Regions from separate parts of the Aurantivibrio plasticivorans genome, predicted to be linked through region 4. Evidence: predicted binding sites of a transcription regulator. Region 4 holds the regulator's gene; each other region holds the start of a gene.
What was found. The regulator PhoB, encoded in region 4, activates phosphate uptake and scavenging genes when phosphate is short. The targets are predictions, from matches to a motif close to TGTCATAAANNTGTAACA.
Positions count from the first base shown of each region.

Region 1: the regulator PhoB is predicted to act here: its motif matches at 2,555-2,572, upstream of ppk1 (polyphosphate kinase 1).
Region 2: the regulator PhoB is predicted to act here: its motif matches at 1,627-1,644, upstream of ACZ5NB_RS15525 (alkaline phosphatase PhoX).
Region 3: the regulator PhoB is predicted to act here: its motif matches at 3,583-3,600, upstream of ACZ5NB_RS10495 (porin).

Region 1 is NZ_AP036020.1:2,259,470-2,264,509, forward strand. Features, by position in the region: gene ACZ5NB_RS10185 (glycerophosphodiester phosphodiesterase family protein) at 1-102, opposite strand, end outside; gene ACZ5NB_RS10190 (class I SAM-dependent methyltransferase) at 256-888, opposite strand; gene ACZ5NB_RS10195 (Ppx/GppA phosphatase family protein) at 1,002-2,543, opposite strand; gene ppk1 (polyphosphate kinase 1) at 2,696-4,855, shown strand; gene ACZ5NB_RS10205 (nuclear transport factor 2 family protein) at 4,857-5,040, opposite strand, start outside.
Region 2 is NZ_AP036020.1:3,476,083-3,481,122, reverse strand. Features, by position in the region: gene ACZ5NB_RS15530 (hypothetical protein) at 1-1,321, shown strand, start outside; gene ACZ5NB_RS15525 (alkaline phosphatase PhoX) at 1,694-3,415, shown strand; gene ACZ5NB_RS15520 (esterase-like activity of phytase family protein) at 3,672-5,040, shown strand, end outside.
Region 3 is NZ_AP036020.1:2,323,670-2,328,709, forward strand. Features, by position in the region: gene ACZ5NB_RS10475 (response regulator) at 1-338, opposite strand, end outside; gene ACZ5NB_RS10480 (PilZ domain-containing protein) at 628-933, shown strand; gene ACZ5NB_RS10485 (MlaA family lipoprotein) at 1,062-1,811, opposite strand; gene ACZ5NB_RS10490 (hypothetical protein) at 1,897-2,316, opposite strand; gene ACZ5NB_RS10495 (porin) at 2,412-3,431, opposite strand; gene ACZ5NB_RS10500 (HvfC family RiPP maturation protein) at 3,781-4,545, opposite strand; gene ACZ5NB_RS10505 (HvfB family MNIO-type RiPP peptide maturase) at 4,556-5,040, opposite strand, start outside.
Region 4 is NZ_AP036020.1:4,324,659-4,329,698, forward strand. Features, by position in the region: gene phoR (phosphate regulon sensor histidine kinase PhoR) at 1-1,063, opposite strand, end outside; gene phoB (phosphate regulon transcriptional regulator PhoB) at 1,145-1,849, opposite strand; gene ubiA (4-hydroxybenzoate octaprenyltransferase) at 1,946-2,812, opposite strand; gene ACZ5NB_RS19525 (dicarboxylate/amino acid:cation symporter) at 3,025-4,296, shown strand; gene ACZ5NB_RS19530 (GNAT family N-acetyltransferase) at 4,306-4,782, shown strand; gene ACZ5NB_RS19535 (DUF4124 domain-containing protein) at 4,888-5,040, shown strand, end outside.

The DNA of each region.
Region 1 (5,040 bases), 2.1 Mb from region 4:
GTTTTCTTTATGGTGGTGAGGCCTCTCATCCTGCTTGGACACGGCAAGTGACGACATAGATAAAATGCCCAGCAACGCGTAACAACTTATGGGTCGTAACATCTCATGCTCCTTTCGTTAGTGACTGTCATATTCAACGAAAGGCAAGATAACGAGAGAATGTTGCGTTTAGATGGGTAATTTTTGATGTATTAATGACAATTTGATGATGAAGAGCAACAAGACTGCCGCTCTTCAGTGAGTCTGACTTGTTTTCTAAGTATTTTTTATATGAAGAATATAGCCTTCAAAATAGTCTGGCTCGGTACTGTACCAGTCAAGATATTCAACATTGAACTTTACTTTACACTTTTCAGCTAGCTCATAAAAGGTACTGCGACCGGGGTCGGTATAGATAATATTCTTTACACCAGCGTCCAATGCACGTTTTATAAGTTTAAAATGCATAGGGACAAGCTCATCCCAAAAACAAACATCAGTACCAAAGACTAGATCATAGTTTTTAAGCAAGGGTTTGCTCACTTGCTCAAAGCCTTTCTTGATCGTAGACACTTCAACATCATTCAACGCAGCTTGTACCTCAAGAAACGGAAACACTTCCTCATCTCTATCCAGACCAGTAACTTTACAATCCGCATGCGCAGCGCAGAAAATAGCAGCAGGCCCCCAGCCACAGCCGAGTTCCAGGACACGTTGACGTTGTTTTAATAAGCGCGTATGCATTAAATAATCCATCAGCAAAAAGCTACTGGACCAAGTTTTGTGACCATGAATACTGGGCTGATAATGTTTTTCAAGCTTTTTAACAGTTTTATGTTTGCTCTCTAACAGAGTAACTCCATAGGCAGAGAATAAATTCTTTTCAGGTAACTCTACTAACTCAGGCACGCATCCTCCCCTTACCTATTGTCTACGACAACGCTGTTGTCCACTGAATCGACATCATAACGAAACTCGCGAAGATCAACAAATGTCATCTAGTTGTCATCTGCATCAAACAATTACTTTGCAACACTTTTAACCAATTCTAAATTATTAGATTGCGCTCTCTGATAAGCTTGCTCATCACGAAGAGCCGCGTTCGTTAATGGGTTTCTTTCAAGCCAGTCTTTAGGTAACGCCAGCTTGGCGCCCTCGCTGCTAAAACGAATAGCAATACCGTTGGTATCAATGTCCTCACGACGCCGATTAAAAAGACACGCTAGACGCACGATCTGAACTAACCGCCAGTCAGGTTCAAAGCCATAAGTTTGCTCCATTGTGCGAAGTTTACGTCGGTGATTCAATACATAAAAACTCAGCATTTTTTGCTCTTGTTTCGAAAAGCCTGCCATATTGCTATGAAGAAGCAAGTAGGCGGAGTGTTTATGGTAGCTGCTATGAGCAATAGAAATACCTATTTCATGAAGGTCGATAGCCCAGCCGAGCAATTTTTTTAAGTGTGTATAGTCTTCGTCAAAGTCAGTCGCTGTTTGCTCCAACAACAAAAACGCAAAATGCTTAACCCTTTCGGCGTGTTTTTGATCAACACGGTACTGCTGCTGAAAAAATCTAACTGTGTCCGACCTTACGTCACGCTCGTGATCAAGCCCAACCAAATCTAAAATCACACCTTCACGTATTGCATAATTCGATACGTGTAGTTCCTGCATGCCCAACTCTGTAAACACACCATCAAGAACAGCTAAGCCACCCGCAAACACCTTCTTTCGCTCTTCATTCAATCCAGGCACGCTAAATTCCTCAATGGTTTTAAACTCCATTAACCTTTCTACTAGCTGATCTAGGCCTTCTCTAGTAATACTGTGTGAATCGGCGCAACCCATCGCCTCCAAAACCGCTTCAACCGCTTTAATCGTTCCTGACGCGCCGACCGCTTCTTGCCATGGATTATCCAAAAAAGCATTGGCGACGGCCTGAACTTCGGCCTGAGCAGCGATTTTTGCTTTACGGTAGCTTTTTTTATTGAACTTACCCTCAGGAAAAAAGCGTTGCGTGTAACTAACACATCCCATATGCAAGCTTTCCATTGTGCTAGGCTGAGTGTCACCACAGATAAGCTCAGTCGAGCCACCACCGATATCGATGACAAGGCGTCTTTTCGCATCGGGGTCAAAATCATTGGCAACACCAAAATAGACAAGTCGGGCCTCCTCGATACCGGTAATAATGTCGATGGGGCATTGAAGAATAAGCTCGGCTTTTTCGAGAAAAATGTCTGCATTTCGAGCAGCGCGAAGTGTGTTGGTCCCGACAACGCGCACGTGTCGATTAGGAATGGAGCGAATACGTTCCGCAAAGCGTTCAAGTGCCATTAGCGCTTCGTTAATGGTTTTCTTGGCCAGCGTACCATCCTTCCTGAGCCCCTCGGCCAACCGAATTCCCTCACGATGCCGATCAATCACCTCAAGCTTTCCTGACAAGTAGCGAGCTACAAGCATATGGAAGCTATTCGAACCAAGATCCAGCGCCACATAAGTCGGAATCGAGTCTAATTCAGCCAATATACCGGCCTCCCCTTCGGCTAAAATGTCTTTTGACACCTTACATTAAATTTAATAAAACTGTCATAATTAACGATTGAAATAAGCGTACCTTATACAGCCTGGCTAGAAACAGCACCATTGCGAAAGCCTAAAACACATACCACGTTGGGTCACACGCCCTTCGCCATAGCTATAATTGAATCTGATGTATGAATGATACCCACCAACGCTTTATCGACAAAGAACTAAGTTGGCTTTCCTTTAATGAACGCGTATTGCAAGAAGCAGGAAACCCGAAAGTTCCGGAAATCCAGAGACTTCGCTACCTAGGGATATTCTCCAATAACCTCGACGAATTTTTCCGCGTACGTGTCGCCGACGTTAGTCGACTAGCCGAATTTTCTAGTGCCAGTCAGGATAAGGAGCGCTACAAAGAACTTTTGTACCGTATACAAGACAGCACGCGGCGATTACAAAACCAATTTGATCAAACGTACTCAGAAGTACTCGCCGCGTTACGCAAACGCAAAATTTACCTCGTCAGCGAGCAACAGCTCGATAACGATCAGAGAACTACCGCTTCTGAAATATTTACGCAAAGTGTTCTCCCAGAGCTGGACCCCATACTGCTAGAGTCAAACAAACCGTTTCCAGAAATTACCGATGGCATGATATATCTGGCCATTAAGCTGACGCACAGCGATAACAACTACAGCTACGGCATTGTCGAAATACCCACGGACCGGCTGCCCCGTTTTATTCAAATTCCAAAACGGAAAGGTGGGCAAGGTAAGGTGTTTATCGTGCTTGAAAATATCATGCGATGCGAATTAGCAAGGATATTCCGTGGAGTCATCGACTTTGTGGATGCGGAAGCCTATACCTTTAAGATTACCCGCGATGCAGAGTTAGAGCTAGGGGATGGTATTAATCAAAGCCTACTGGATCGATTATCTCAATCGCTTCGTCGACGCCGACACGCAGACCCGGAACGTCTAGTCTATGACGCCAAAATGCCGAAAGACTTACTAGACCTATTAATCAAACGTTTGGAGCTCAATAAATACGATAGTATTATGCCCGGTAGCCGGTACCACAATGCCAAAGACTTTATGGACTTTCCGGCTGTCGGTCCCAATTACTTGGAGCTCAAACAACTACCAACTCTACCGGTTCCGGAGCTTGACGGCTACACCGGCAATATTTTCAATAAAATTAAAGAAACCGATATTCTCTTGTACTTCCCCTATCAGCCGTTTAGTGTGGTGGTTGATCTGCTAAAAACAGCAGCAATTGACCCAGCCGTCAAAACCATTCAGATTTGCCTATATCGTGTTGCAAAGAATTCTAAAATCGTTGACGCACTACTCAGCGCGCGACGCAATAACAAAGAAGTCACTGCGGTTGTCGAATTACAAGCCCGATTTGATGAAGCGGCCAATATCGATTGGTCTCAAGAATTAACCGCAGGTGGCGTTAACGTTATTTTTGGTGTTCCTGGCCTGAAAGTTCACAGTAAATTGATTCTCATAGGCCGCCAAGAAGGTCCTGTCTTAAAATATTATAGTCATGTCGGCACCGGCAATTTGAATGAAAAAACTGCAGGAATATACACGGATTTTAGCCTATTAACGTATAACCAAGATATTGGCCAAGATCTTAGTAAAGTCTTTGACTTTATTAACTACACCTATCGCCGCCATCATATGCAAGAACTCCTGGTGTCACCTCATACCAACCGAGCGGGTATCACCGAGCTTATTCAGACTGAAACAGAAAACGCAAATCAGGGCCTGCCAGCTACCATCACATTAAAGTGTAACAACCTAGTTGACCAAGATATTATCGAGGCGCTTTACACAGCGTCGCAAGCAGGTGTTCGAATCCGTATTATCTGCCGAGGTATGATGTCGCTAATACCTGGTGTTCCAGGTATGTCTGACAAGATCGAAGCCATTAGTATTATTGATCGCTATCTCGAACATCCCCGCGTCTTTGTATTTCACAATGCGGGCCAGCCTAAATACTTTATATCGTCATCGGATTTAATGACTCGAAATCTAGACCATCGTGTAGAGGTTACCACCCCTATTCTCGACCCCAGGCTGCAAAAAATACTCAATGACATAATTGATATTCAATGGTGTGATAATGTAAAAGCAAGAATACTGGATGAGGACCAAGCAAATACGTTCAGACGCTATAAAATCAATGGCAAGATTCGCAGCCAAGAAATCATCCACCAATATTTACAGGAAGGTAAGCTGCCTGATAATGTCAAAAGCGTTCGTAAACGTTGGGACAAAGAAATCAATAAAGAGGCGAAAGCCCGCAAAGCAGCGATAAAAAAAACGAAGAAGAAAAAGTAACTTACAAACCCATATCAGAAAGGGAGGGATAATCGTCGGGACGCACGCTTCCCTCCCATACCAACTTCCGGTCGCTCTCACTAATGGCAAGATCGTTAATACTTGCGATGCGCAACCGCATTAGACCTTGCTCGCTAAATTCCCAATTCTCATTCCCATAAGAACGGTACCAATTATCCTCTTCA
Region 2 (5,040 bases), 850 kb from region 4:
TTTGTTCGAAGACCGTAGTGAAGCGGTTGCGAAAATTACAGATCAAGCTATCGACGATTGGGTAAGGCAAGATAACTATTCATCACTCGCCCCTCGTTTGCGAAAAGCGGGATTTGATGGATGGATACCTGATTTATCCAATCTACACCTGGGTGCTGAAGCATTCGATGACCAAGGTTTCGCGAAAGATGGCAGTCACTGGGTGGCATTCAACTACAAACCCTTGCCCAGTACCTTTTGGCCGACCAACGGATCAACGGATGATGTGATGATTCGGTTGCCCGCAAAATTCCGTAATATACGCGGAAGTTACAGCAAGGATGTGTATCTTGCTAACCTCGCTATATTAGAAGCAAGTGTAAAAAACCTCTCGAGCATAGTGGTGCCTAGCATTGATGAAAAGTCGATTGAGGTTGACCTCAATGGTGATGGTACGCTGTCGAATATAGAACATATAACGAAGGTTGATCGTTTTGTGGGAGATGCAACCAAGGAGTTTCGGGATAGCTATCTTTATCCAGAAGGCACGGAGTTTTTACACACTGTGCGTTATGTTGGTATTGCTGAAAATGGCGATATAAAACCCTCTACAAGAATGAAAGAAGTGCGTTATATGCGTAAATCCATCGCATATCGAAAATCAATCTACAGTCGTCACTATCAGCTAGAAGGGTATGCCAAAGAAATCGGCCAGTTACCACAATATGTTTATCTTGGTGATAAAGGTTTGGATAACGGATACGGATGGGCACTACAAGGATTTATTGAAAATAAACACGGTGAGCTAAGAACGCTAACCTACGAAGAAAATTTATTTTGCATGGGCTGCCACAGTTCAATCGGTGCGACTATCGATAAAACATTTAGTTTGCCGAGAAAGGTTGATGGAGTGGCGGGGTGGGGTTATATAAACCTAAAAGGTATGGCTGATGCACCCAACCGTGGAGAGACTTTGGGCGAGATTGCCACTTACCTGCAACGTGTCGGAGGGGGAGGTGAATTTCGCAGTAACGACGAGATGTACGCTCGCTGGTTTAACAGTGATGGCAGCGTTAAACTCGATAAAATTGCTAAAAGCGATGTGTATACATTGATTGCTCCTTCCCATGAGCGAGCGCGAGAACTGAATAAAGCTTACCGCGTCATCGTCGATGACCAAGACTTTATTTTTGGGCGGGACGCAACCGTGACGCCACCCAAAAATGTCTATGAATTCATTGACAATAAAACGGCACCGACATTATCTGAAGATCTTTTTCATGCGTGGGATATTCGTCTTGATTGGAGTCATGATGACCGAAAAGAGTTGACCCTGCAGTAAATAAGTCTGCGGGCGTCGTTACATCCACGTACTTTTATTTTTTAGGTAAGCCTAGTTCAACGTTGTTGCGCACGGCAAAGGTGCGCATTCCCGATTCCTCCCAGTTGTATCGTAATCAATACTGCGATTTGTCTCGCAATTTCTTCCCTGTGAGTAAGACTGTTTATCCGTTGAGCAGTTTGTCACGAATATTCCATCTAATTGTCATTTTTCGTTCACCCAACGTTCACAGGTTGACGTCAGTATTTTTAAGTCGGCGCTTATTGCCGTTCAGCACTATCTATTCAAGCATCTAAATAAAGATAGTTTTCAAATTTATGAGACCAAGCGCTAATCACGAAAAAACAAGTGGTTAGCATGACGGGAGGAAAAATGTTTAAGTCACCGCTAAAAGTAGGCGCGAGCGTACTAGCCATTGCTGTCGCACAGCTTTCGCACGCCGGCACGGCACCATATTTTAATCCGCTGACACAGTCTTCAGCTGTTGCATCACCCAACCATATCAACGAATTAAACTCGCCTTGGCAGGTGCCAGCTGGTTTAAGTCAAAACAATTTGATGAGCATGCAAGAAGTTGAAGCCGACGTCACGCAATCTATTCAGCGTGTGAATGCTGGGCGCAATTCTTCAATGTTCGACATGATTGCCTACGATCCGTCTGGCCGTTACTTGTTTATCCCTCATGAAACGCCATTCGGAGCGGGTCTTTCACGTTACGATATCGAGCAGGACGTAAACGCATTAATTTTTGCCGGGGATCAAGGCGCTAGCCTCACGAATGAGTGTGACGCTGACCCCGAAGAGCCGCGCGATCCAACGACCGCATGTCCAGCATGGGACTATGATTTTGCTGCATTTGATCCTGCTCGCTACACGCCTAATGATACGGTGATTGTGGCTGAAGAGTGGTCTGGTCTTGGTCGGGTTGTGGAAATTCTCGATCCTATGGCTACACCGGCAGATCCGACTGCCACAGCGTTAACCGAGGGCAATGACTACCGTATCTTAGATTCGATTGCGAAGGTTTCACACGAAGGCATCAACTTTTCAGAAAAATACGCTAACAAAGTTATCTATTTTATCGATGAATGGAATTCAGGATCTATCTACGCGCTAGTACTAAAAGAAGAAGGTAACTATGCATTGGGTGGGCAAACATTCGTGTTGTCTGTCGATGCATTTGAAGCGACTGGTGGAGACGCTTCTGCGTATTGGAATGAACAAGGTGAAAACGTGGAGCGTTTTGGTCCAGCAACTTGGGTTCCTTTGACTGACGAAGACGGCAACGCGCTTCCTGGCGTTACCAACCCATTCCGAAATGGACCAACCAATGACCCTCGCTCGAACGATGACACTCGTGGTGGACGTGTCGCAGCTGACGATGTGGGTGCAACACCTTACGGTCGCCCTGAAGATATGGAAATCGGCACGTTACCAAATGGTAATGAAGTGCTTTATATCACAACCACTTCTGAAGCCGCTGTGATCTCAGTTGAGATTTTACCGGGTATGAAAGCGATGGTTCGGCAGTTCGCTAGCGAAGCTAACACGCCTAAAAATCTCGGCTTTCCTGCGACAACCGGCATCTTGAATTCACCTGACAACTTGGCGCAAGACGCTCTCGGCAACATCTATATCATTGAAGATGCGCCTAACAGTGGTTCGGTTGGTGGTGATATTTGGTTCGCACGGGATATGGATAACGACGGTGTGGCCGAGTCTCTGGATCATTTCATGAGTATTCAAGTTAACGGTTCGGAAGCAACAGGCATGATTTTCAATCCGGCCGAGCCAACCAAGTTTGTCGTGGCTGTGCAACATCCATCCAGTACTGATCTGGCGTCTATTCCTGACGGATTTGGTGATGCTGTATGGCAGTTCGACTTATCCGACATCGTGCCACCAACATGTGATGAAGCTAATGACCGTTTTGGGCATATGTACAACTGGAAAAAACGCAGCTGGATCAAAACTTGCTCTCATGACTACGATACTAATTTTGTAAAAATGCTAGAGCGTGCTGGATCTCCAAAAAGGTACGGAAAGAAAAAGTGGAAGCACAAAAAAGAGCACAAGCATAAGCATAAGCACTAAAGTTTATAAAAATAGATATTCGATAAAAACTAGGTCAAGGGATTGGCCAACTTAGAACTCTCACATTGAAGTGATCGACAAGCCTCGCTTTTAGCGGGGCTGTTTTTTATAAGAGAATTCTTATAGGGAAGTTTTTATGCCCAATTATTCATGCGGACGTGGGCGTTTTAATCGTTCAGATTGAGAGCGGATTTTATCTGTAATTTAGATGATGAACATGAGTTTTTCGTAATGCTAAAACCATAGGAGACCTATTTTGAAATCGAATTCGAAAAAATCAGTGGTGATCGTGATGCTAGCCAGTACCATCGCGCTGTTGCCGGCTGTAGCATGCTCTTCCCACCAAAGTCACAAGCACACTAAAAGCCAAGAATATTTTACACGTGTTGCGACGTTTCCTGTCTATGAAAACTTAAGTATGTCTCAAGGTGATCAACTTGACGATGAAACGTCAGCTGAAATTAGTGCGGCGAGTCAAGATGGTATGGTTGTGTATTATAGCAACAGTCCAAAAGAGCGCGTAGGTATGGTGGATATTTCGGACATCTCAAGTCCAGAGCCTGCGGGCTTTATTCAGCTTGATGGCGAGCCTACCTCTGTCGCGGTGAACGGCAAATTTTTATTAGTGGCTGTGAATACATCGCCTAGTTTTACGGAACCCAGTGGAAAACTGTCTGTTTATTCTATCGAAGACCCTAAGGCTCCAGTGTGGGTGAAAGACTTTGATGTAGAGGGCCAACCTGATGCAATTGCTGTTAGCCCGGATGGACGCTATGCCGCTATTGCTATAGAAAATGAACGTGATGAAGATCTGAATGATGGTGTGCTTCCCCAATTTCCAGCAGGACACCTTATATCGCTGAAAATGAAAGGCGATGTTCATCGCTGGAAACGGCAAAAGATAGCGTTAACTGGATACGCCGACATAGCGCCTGCTGACCCGGAACCCGAATACGTCACAATTAATCGGTCAAATATCGCTGCTGTTTCGCTACAAGAAAATAATCATATCGTATTGGTGAATTTGCGTAAGGGAAAGGTAATAAAAGATTTTAGCGCGGGTGCGCCGGATCTTTTTGATATAGATGCCATTGAAGATGATGTAATCAACCCCGTGGATATGATTGCTGACCGACGACGTGAACCCGATGCCATTGCTTGGGTAGGCAATCATTGGATTGCATCAGCGAATGAAGGTGATTACGAAGACGAAAATGGTGTCGAAGGTGGTAGCCGTGGCTTCACGCTATTTAAAAGAAATGGCAAGGTGAAGTACGAGTCCGGCGCTAGTTTTGAGCACCATGTACTGCGTGCAGGACATTACCCTGAAAATCGTTCAGAAAATAAGGGTATCGAACCCGAAGCCGTTCTTTTCGAAAAATTTGGACGCAATCCATTTTTGTTTGTTGGTAGTGAACGAGGGAATATTGTCGGAGTGTATACGTTGCACCCTAAAAAAGCGCCACGCTTGCATCAGTTGTTACCGACGACTATTGGCCCGGAGGGGGTTTTGGCAATACCAGAGCGAAATTTGCTGGTTGTTTCCAGTGAAGTTGATGATGCCAACGAAGGCTTTCGCTCAACAATTGGTCTCTACCAATTCGGTGCAAGCGAACCGAACTATC
Region 3 (5,040 bases), 2.0 Mb from region 4:
ATCTCCATATCGACGATAGGCTTGGTGAGATAATCCGCTGCGCCTTGACGTAAAGCGCTGACAACGTCATTCATCACCCCAACACCGGAGATAACGATCACAGGTGTATCTGGCGAGATTGTGTGGATGGATTCGAGGACCGCCAAACCGTCGATGTTTGGCATCATAAGGTCGGAGAGAACAAGATCTGGTTTAAAGCTATCGAAACGTTCGAGACCTTCCTGGCCACTAGTTGCCTCGGCAATTACATAGCCACTATCTTCTAGATAAGCAACCATGCTTTCTCGTACCAACGCATCATCGTCAATGATGAGCAGTTTTCGACTATCAGCCCCCATTAACGCCCCTACTAACCCTGGAAAGTACCGCTGAAATCATAGCTTGCTACAAGTGTGGCGCATTAAGCCCAGAACATAATGGGCGCCTACACTACTCCTTTCTTATAGGCCGCGCAACCAATTCCCGTCACAGGTATTTCTCAGTACTTCTAGTCATTAACGCGCTATTTTGAGATTTTTTTGGACTTAGGATTTTGAAATAGACTATCCTTATGACACCTACTCCAGCAACGCAAAATGCTAATAATGAAGTGATGTGGGTGGCCAACAATCCAGATGAGGTAACAAAATGGATCGACTCAATCGCAGCTATAACGAAAAGCGTAATTTCATCCGTATGAAGGTGGATACTCCAGCCGAAATACTATTGGCGGATGGCAAGCGTGTTAAAGGTATATGCCGAGACCTGAGTGGCAGCGGTCTCTTACTTGAGACAAAGTCTGAACTGGATCTGGGCCAAGAGGTTCGCGTGCAACTCTCATCCCATCACGTTAACAGCCCAATGTTAAGAGCAAAAGCAATTATCACCCGTTCCCAACTTTCCAGGACCAAGAGCTACATTCTTGGCCTAGAGATACAAGAAATGCTCGACTAGATAACCCAAAAGCCCAGCTCGAAGCTGGGCTTTTTAATGCGGCCTATTTAGCGCTAGGCTTGCGCAACAACCATTAAAGACAGACTTACCCTAATAGCGCTGATCGGCCCCCTTAATTGACAAGTCAATTAAATCCCTGGGTCATCACTGTACTCTTCGCCGTATTCATCGTCGCCGAAGCTGTCAAAGTCGTCCTCAACATCGCCGTTATTTATTAGGTATTCACGTCGCTGGAAATACGCCTCTCTAAGAAATACGTACCGATCTCCACTCACAAACTCTTCCGCATCAAGCACGCCGGCCCTATCCACAATAAACCCAAAGGCTCTGGTCGAGTTACGAGTCGGCACGTGATCGACATAGCCAATGGGATCCGCATACCAATCGACGGGCAAGCCCGCCGTATCTCTGAGGTTACTTGGGCCTAAAAAAGGCAGCATGACGTAAGGGCCGTCCCCAACGCCCCACACAGCCAGTGTTTGACCAAAATCTTCGCCTTCACTCTTATCAAGGTGTATGTACTTGGCTACATCGAATAGCCCGGCTAGACCAATAGTGCTATTGATTAAGAAGCGGCTACTGTCGTTGGCAGCCTGACCCCACTGCCATTGCAGTACGTCGTTAAAGACATTACGCACTTCGAGCAGGTTGTCGAAGAAATTGCTAATACCATTCTCTACGGGGTTTGGCGTGACGGCTCGATAGCCTTTGGCCACGGGTTTCAGCACCCAGCCATCCACAGTGTCATTAAACTTAAACACTGCGCGATTAAAACCCTCATAAGGGTCCTTTTCCGAAGTCTGAACGGAGCTACAACCTGTTGCGACCAAAGCGCCAGCTATTACAAGAAGGGTCAATCCTAGACGTATTTTGAGCATAGAATCCTGCTTTAGAGTTGTTATCTTGAGTTATTTAAAGCGCCGTAGTATGCCGTTATGCGGCTCCTTTGTGAAGGTTGCGCGCTTAGTGCTCTACGGCTAGACACCGATAACCATAATTCAACGATGTTTGACCGTTATTGATATCAACCCACTGCCGGGTGATTTCCCAGCCATTGGGACACTTATCCGCAAGCTTTTGAAACAATAGCGTTTGCGCTGTCAAAGGCCCACCAGCTAGTGAAAATGATTCAGACAAATGCGCGCTCTGAACTGCTTTGTCCTGAGGGCTAGGTATTGAGGCCGTCGAGTTCACTTCATCAGGCGTGTTGGTTGTGGTCTGGACTTGGGGTTCACTGGAGTCATTCTCTTCGCAGTTTCCATGCAACGCATCGAAACGCAGCGAGTCGGCCATATCCACCGTGTCTTCGCATTTAGCGCTGACAAGTTGGCTCAAAGTGAACAAAGCGATTGAGGTTACTAAGGGTAGAATGATCTTTTTCATGGCAAGTTCCTATCGACCGGAAATCGGCTATTACACGAAAAAAGGGAGTGCAATGCACTCCCTAAGCGTTTTTCATACAATCCTGGAGGGGAAGCTTAGAATTTGTGTTCCAAGCCAAAGCCTAAAGCAGTCTCGGTACCTTCAATGCTTGGAATCGTATCGGCTTTTCCTGAGTTTTGCGTCGCATATACGAAAGCCTTTGTAGACTTACCTAGCTTGTGATCGTAACCCAGCGAAAGCGTGTCCAATTCTACGTCAAACAATGCATCATCTTCCGTTTGGCCGTACTGGAACTTGATTTTTCCCTTACTACCAACTTTCATCGCCGCGCTGACGAATATTCCACTTTCATCTCGATTATCACCACCGGTCGCCGCATCTTCATTTTGTTGAAGCATTGCACCGAGAACAACTGGCCCCAAATCGAATTGACCAACTAAGCGAACCAAATCTTGACCATCGATATCTTTGTCTGCAGCTAACGCTATATATACGTTATCGAAATCTAACTGAGCCGCAATTGAGATACCGTCAGCAATGCCGTCATCGCCAGTCTCTCCAGCTTTGTTATCACCACTGGGCACACCACTTCCTGCTGCATCTTCTGCGGGAGCGAAAGCTGCAGTAACCGATAAGGGACCCCAAGTCGGTGTGGTATACATGACGATATTGTTGATCCGGTTTTCACCTTCGAATGTATTTTTAATGTCACCGTATAAATCATTAAAAAGATCAATCTTATTCTGTGCTAATTTAGTCGGGGTATCGTGCTTGCCGCCAATAACGGTACCGAAACCACCGCTCAAACCGACATATCGGTTGCGTGCTTTAAGGTCAGTGCCATCACCCGCTGTATCGACTTCCCACTCTAGTTTGTAGATTACTTTGAGAGAGTCTGTTAAATCGGATTTGCCCTTCACACCAATTCGCGAAGCATTCGTATTGAGTTCCCATTGGCTAGCGTCGTCACTAGCTGCTCCAATCTCTAATTCTTGTTTTACGCGGTCTACAGTCAAATTGACCTTACCGTATAAAGTCCCATCGATTGGGCCTTCTGCAAACGCAGAGAATGGAAGTGCCGCCATGACAGCCAACGGAAGAAGTTTAAATTTCATCGGGTAAACCCTCTATATAAATTGGTAGTTATTTAACCGTTACATTACGGCTAATTGATGCTCTAGTAGATACCCACTGCTACCGAGCCTTCTTAACGCCATTGAGACATCGAGCTTGTCCTCAACTGCAGGGCGGATTTTGCGGTGACTATGTTACAGTTTTATGAAATGGTCACAAATATGTCATTTAACTGAAAATTATTCGTCACCTAATAGTCATATTTGCTTAAACGCGCCACCGCCTGACCAGTTTTTGTACGAAACTGGATTGAATTTAGGCGTTCGCAGATTAATTTAGAAAGAGGTCATTTCTATGACAGGGGAAAGGATGGAGTCTCGACGTTGATCGCTACTGGTAACCCGCAACAATACCTAGGGCTAACAGACGTTTGATCAGATCTTCACCAAACTGAAATATAGCGTCAACATCAGGTGCCTGCATTTCCTCGGCTAATACACTGAGCGCCTCGCGGACTGACAAGCTACCGTCATCAAGCAACGTCAGTAATCGGCTAGTCGGCGCATTACCCTCCATGAACTTAACATCATCATCTCGATTTCGGTAGACCACAAGAAACGTCGGAACATCTGGTGGCTCTTGAGGTTGATACTCGGTACCGATGTGATGGACTGGATACTGATAGGACAAATTCCAAGCTAACGGAGATAGCACAGGTTTGTCATCTAGCGATACAAATTCCTGCCGTAAACCGTGAGGAAAGACTTCGTTAGATACATCCAGAGCCAACTCTACCCATTCGTAATGAGCCAGTTCTAAAATGAAGGGAGGGTCGTTACTTAGGTCTCGCTCATTTTGTAAATAAGCGAGGAACTCCTGGCTTATTTCTAAAAAGTAAGGTGTATGTGACTCGTGGCGTTGAATAAAGTCTCGCACCATCCCTTTCCACGCACCATCGTCGTAAAGACTTTTCAGGATTGGAAAACCACTACTAATAAAACCTTCGATATTATTGAAGATTAGTTCTCGATAGATTTTTAAGCGTCGCTCTTCAATGTTGTTGAGCGGAGATGTTGAGCGCAAGTTTTTATTTTCAGGAAAACGAAGGTGATCAGCGAGTAGTTTTTGCGTGCTGGCGAAATCGAGTCCAGTCATAATGTCCGCCTTACCTAATAATAACCAAGTCGTCGCCGATAGAACTTTGTCTATGATCGTCGCTCGCAACTGCATTTTTTGCCTGCAGCGACTTTATAATGGCAAGCTCTTTAAGTAGCTCATCAACCGCAGGAATATTAAAGTCGCGTTCGAGGAGAGTTGGGATAACGCCAAAACGTTTATACGCTGCATCCAGTAAGTCCCAGACGGGAGAAATCACGTCAGCGCCGTGCGTATCTACCCTTAAATCTTCAGCCTCTTCGTAATGACCTGCAACGTGAACATAGACAGCGCGATCACCCGGCAACTGATTTAGAAAATCGTTTGGATCGTAGTGGTGATTAATGCTATTCACATAAATATTGTTTACGTCGAGTAATAAATCACAATCTGCTTCTGAAATGACTGCATTAATAAATTCTATCTCAGACATCTCTTGAGATGGGGCGCAATAGTACGAAACATTTTCCATCGCAATGCGTTGCTCGAGAATAT
Region 4 (5,040 bases):
GTGAATATTTAACGGCGTTAATGACGAGGTTGGATACCGCACTGTGTAATTCTTTTTGTATACCAGTAATCGCATCGTCGCATTCACAATCGACGCTGATGTTGTAATCATCTCCTGCTACCGCTTCCGCTTCGCTGCGTACATTATTCACTAGTGCTCTAACAGATACCGCGGTTTGGTTTGCATCGCGGTCTTCGGTTTCTAGTCGCGACAAGGTAATTAAGTCGTTGATCAGCAGTGTCATGCGATTACATTGTTGTTGCATTTGCGCGATGGGTTTTACCCAGGTCGATGCAATACTTTCCGCGCGCTCGCTGCTGAGAAAATCCCCTAAGGTTTCCAAATAGCCTTTGATAACCGTTAGCGGTGTTCGGAGTTCGTGCGATACGTTGGCAACGAAGTCTTTGCGTATTTGCTCTAGCTTAAATAAACGTGTGACATCACGCACCACGATCAAGCGCTCGCCTTGGCCATACCGCGTAATTTGAATTTGCAGCTTAATAGCATCATTACTTGGTGCGCTGATGTTGATGGGTTCTTTGTAATCACCTTTTTCGAAATAGCGAATAAACGCGGGGTTACGCAGAATGTGCGTCAACGGTTGATCTTTGTCGATTGGCTGTAAGGAGAGCAACTGGCTCGCGTTGTCGTTCCACCAGCTGATTTCACCTTTGGGGTCAAGCAGCACAACGGCATCGGGTAGGGCAGCGGTGGTATCTTCAACCCGGTTGATAACAGATTGCAGGCGCTTCTTTTCACGGCCTTGACGCTTTTGGAGGTGGTAGATGCGGTCAAAGATATCGCCCCAGATTCCGCTGGCATCCGGTGGTAGACCCGGCTCGCGGGCAGTTAACCAGCGATCCAATCGTCGAATTTGCCACAGCGTCCAGCCCATATAGAGGCCACCAATGGCAATCAGTGTCCAGGCGAGTTCGCCAATAATTAAGCCAACTACCACACCGACGGCGGTAAAAATGCATACGCGCTGAAGCTCGGCGCTAAACCCTCTGTGCAAAACGTTCTGCCTTAAATAATTGAGTAAAGCCGCAATCTTAGTTCGCATTGGGGAGGTTGCAATAGCTGAGTGATCTTTTGCATTAAGAAACGCGGATCACCCCCTCCCTTGGACTCTATTGTATTAGTTTTAGGCAGTTTCAGGCAGTTGCGTTGAAAATCGATAGCCAGCCCCACGCACGGTTTGTACATAACGCTCGTGGCCATCTTGCTGCAACGCCTTGCGCAGGCGGCGGATGTGGACATCAACCGTGCGCTCTTCAACATAGACATTGCCACCCCATACGTGATCTAACAGCTGTGATCGGCTGTAGACACGCTCTTGGTGGGTGAGAAAGAATTCCAGCAGACGGTACTCGGTAGGGCCAATATCGACGGGGCGAGAGTTGATGGTGACGCGGTGGCTAACCGGATCCAGGCAGAGGCCATCTACCCACAGCGGGTCTTGCTTTTCGGGGGTATCGATACGCCGCAATACGGCTTTTAAGCGTGCGACAAGCTCACGAGGGGAGAAGGGTTTGGTGATGTAGTCATCCGCTCCGGTTTCCAAGCCTTGCACTTTGTTGTCTTCTTCACCTTTCGCCGTCAGCATGATAATCGGAATGTTAGCGGTCACTTCGTCTCGCTTTAAGCGCCTCGCAAGCTCGATGCCACTGGTTTGGGGTAGCATCCAGTCAAGAAGAATGAGGTCGGGAGCTTCATCAACGATTAGGCTGTGTGCGTCTTGGGCATTCTCTGCTTCCAAACAGCGGTAGCTAGCCATTTCCAGCGCAGCACGGAGCATGTCACGAATGGCTGCTTCGTCGTCAACAATTAGAATGGTTTTATCGGGCATAACGTCGCCTGTATTACTGGTCAGTGTACTAGTCATTGTCAGCCTACCATTTAATAAAGAGATGGTTACAAGTTTATGACAACGCCGGGAATTTGCTTAGCCCAACGCAAAATCCACTGCGATTCCAGCAAAAATGACGGCACCAACCCAGTTGTTGTTGAGGAATGCTCTGAAACAGTCGTTGCGGTTGCGAAACTTTATCAACCATTGTTGATACCAAAATAATAGCGCGGCCAAACCAACCCCAACGAAATAGGCGATTCCCATCTCAAAGCGCTGGCCCACTAGAAGCAGCGCAAAGCAGGTTAGTAGCTGCAAGCCTGCGGTTATGGCGCGGTCATTTGTCCCAAACAGAATGGCGGTAGATTTAATCCCTACTTTAAGGTCATCGCGCCGATCGACCATGGCATAGAAGGTGTCATACACCACAGTCCACAATAAATTGGCGGTATAAATTAGCCATACCTCTGGCGGCAGCTCTCCGCGCTCGGCAGCAAAAGCCATGACGATAGCCCAGGAAAAGGCTGCGCCTAGAACAACTTGCGGTAAGTACGTGTGTCGCTTCATAAATGGGTAGCAAATGGCGAGCGCCACCCCACCCAATGAAAGCTTAATAGTTAACGAGTTAGTCAGGAGAACCAAGCCAAACGCGAGCAGGCATAGCACGGCAAAGAGTGTTAAAGCCGCTTTTTCAGAGACTTCTTTTTTTGCCAGGGGGCGATGTTGTGTGCGTTCGACGTGGCCATCAAAATGGCGATCGGCGTAGTCATTAATCACGCAACCAGCGGCGCGCATAATAATAGTGCCCACCACGAAGATCACCAGGTTTTTAATCGACGGCAAACCACCCGCAGCAATCCACAAGCTCCATAGCGTAGGCCACAGTAATAACAGTGTGCCGATAGGGCGATCAAAACGCATTAATCGCCAATACGGGTTTATTTTTTGAGTTAGCGTGGTCATAAGTTGTTGTGGTTTCTGTGTGGTTATTCTTCTTGCGCGATACATCGTCGCGCTTGTTGAAGCAATAATCACGACGATGTATCGCGGCACTATACCATTTTAGGGACATTGGCTGGCTAGACTTGTGAAATTTACGTGCTTGCCCTAAGGTCGACCCTATTGCTTGTTACCGATTTTAAGCCGTCATTCGATTTTTACGCGTTGGAGTGTCCATGAAAAGTATCCCGTTGCACTGGCAAATCTTAGGGGCCATCGTTCTCGCATTTATCGCTGGCGGCCTCACCGATCAGTCGACGCAGGTACTCGGTGTATCAACCTATAGTGTTTTCAATTTTGTTGGCACCATGTTTCTCAATGGTTTAAAGATGATCATTGTGCCCTTAGTCTTTTCATCCATTATCTGCGGTGTCGCGGGTATGGGGAGCGATGGCAATATTGGCCGCCTCGGTGGAAAAACCCTCGCGTTTTACATGATATCGAGCTTACTGGCGATTCTTGTAGGCTTAGCCGTTGTGAATATTATGCAGCCCGGTGTCATCGACGGGCAGCCAGCGGGTGATCAATTAACCCTGGTGCCTGCCGATGAAGTCGCCAAAGAAATTGCTCGCGCCGATGGGCGAGGTACCGGCGATATTGTCGAAGTCTTTGTCCGCATGGTGCCACCCAATATTGTTAGCGCCGCTGCTGAAGGGCAGATGCTTGGCATTATCTTTTTTGGCTTATTATTTGGTTATTACATGACGCGACTGAAACCCGAGTTGCGCACAACACTGCACAATTTTTGGCAAGCCGTATTCGAAACCATGATGGCTGTGACACTGTTTATTATGAAGTTTGCACCCATTGGTGTATTTGGGTTGGTTGCGAAAACCATTGCAAATACCGGTTTTGATGCAGTAAAAATCATGGGTTGGTTTTTTGTCACCGTGGTTATCGCGCTGGCACTACACATGTTTGTCACCATGCCGTTAATACTAAAATTTATTGCCCGCGTTAATCCAATAAAACATTTTCGCGCAATGTCACCAGCAATGCTTACCGCATTTTCGACCGCCAGCTCGTCGGGTACATTGCCGCTGACGATGGAATGCGTTGAAAAAAATGCCGGGGTATCAAATCGTACGACATCATTTTGTTTACCATTAGGCGCGACTATCAATATGGATGGCACCGCATTATATGAATGCGTGGCGGTCATTTTTATCGCTCAAGCTTACGGGGGAGATTTATCGTTTGCTACGCAATTTATCGTCGTGATTATAGCGCTGCTCACATCCATTGGAGTAGCCGGTATTCCGGCTGCTAGCTTGGTCGCTATCATGGTCATCATGACGGTATTGGATTTGCCTCTGGAGTTAGTCGGTTTATTGATGGTAACCGATCGCTTGCTCGATATGATGCGTACCTCAGTCAATGTATTTAGTGATAGTTGTTGTGCGGTAGTCATTGGCCGCTCGGAAGGCGAAGAGACCAAACTCACTTAAGGTAATGTTGTGCACATTGCGGTTGTAAAAGGCAGCATTCGAGACTGCGCGAGTTATGCAGAACTAGAGACATCTAGTGGCTACGATGCTTACATTGAGCCCTATTCGACACAAGAGCATCTGGCCGAGCGCTGCAAGCCGGGAGTCCTGTATCTAAATATTATTGATACCCAGAGTGACGGCCAGCTAGGGTTTGCCTGCTTGGTCTATAGTGCCGCCCGGCAAACCGTCGAGCTTCGTCGAATCGTGGTCAAGACTCCAAACCAAGGTATTGGCCAGCTCGCAATGGTGGCGATTGAAGACTACGTCATTACTTATTTACCCGCTACTCGCCTATGGCTCGATGTTTTAGTCGACAATTCGCGGGCCATTAGCGTCTATCATAAGGCGGGGTTCCAGCCTGTCGAATCTCGGGTAACACCCCTAGGTGAGGTCTTTATTTTCGAAAAACAGATTGGCGTACAAAATCAATGTCATCATGGTTAGCTCACGCCAGTGAACAGACTCGATTGAGGTACCGCCAATTAACGCTAGCATTTGCTATTATTGAGTTCTCACATCATATTCGTCTTTATGAAGGCCATTTTCGCTATGCGACTCCTCATCGGTATTTTCATCCTCCTTTCCTTGGTCTATAACGCGAAGACAATCGCAGAAATCTATCGTTGGACCGACAGTCGTGGCCACGTTCACTACTCCGATACACCACCCCCCAAAATTATGCCAGAGGCGGGTAGCTCAGTA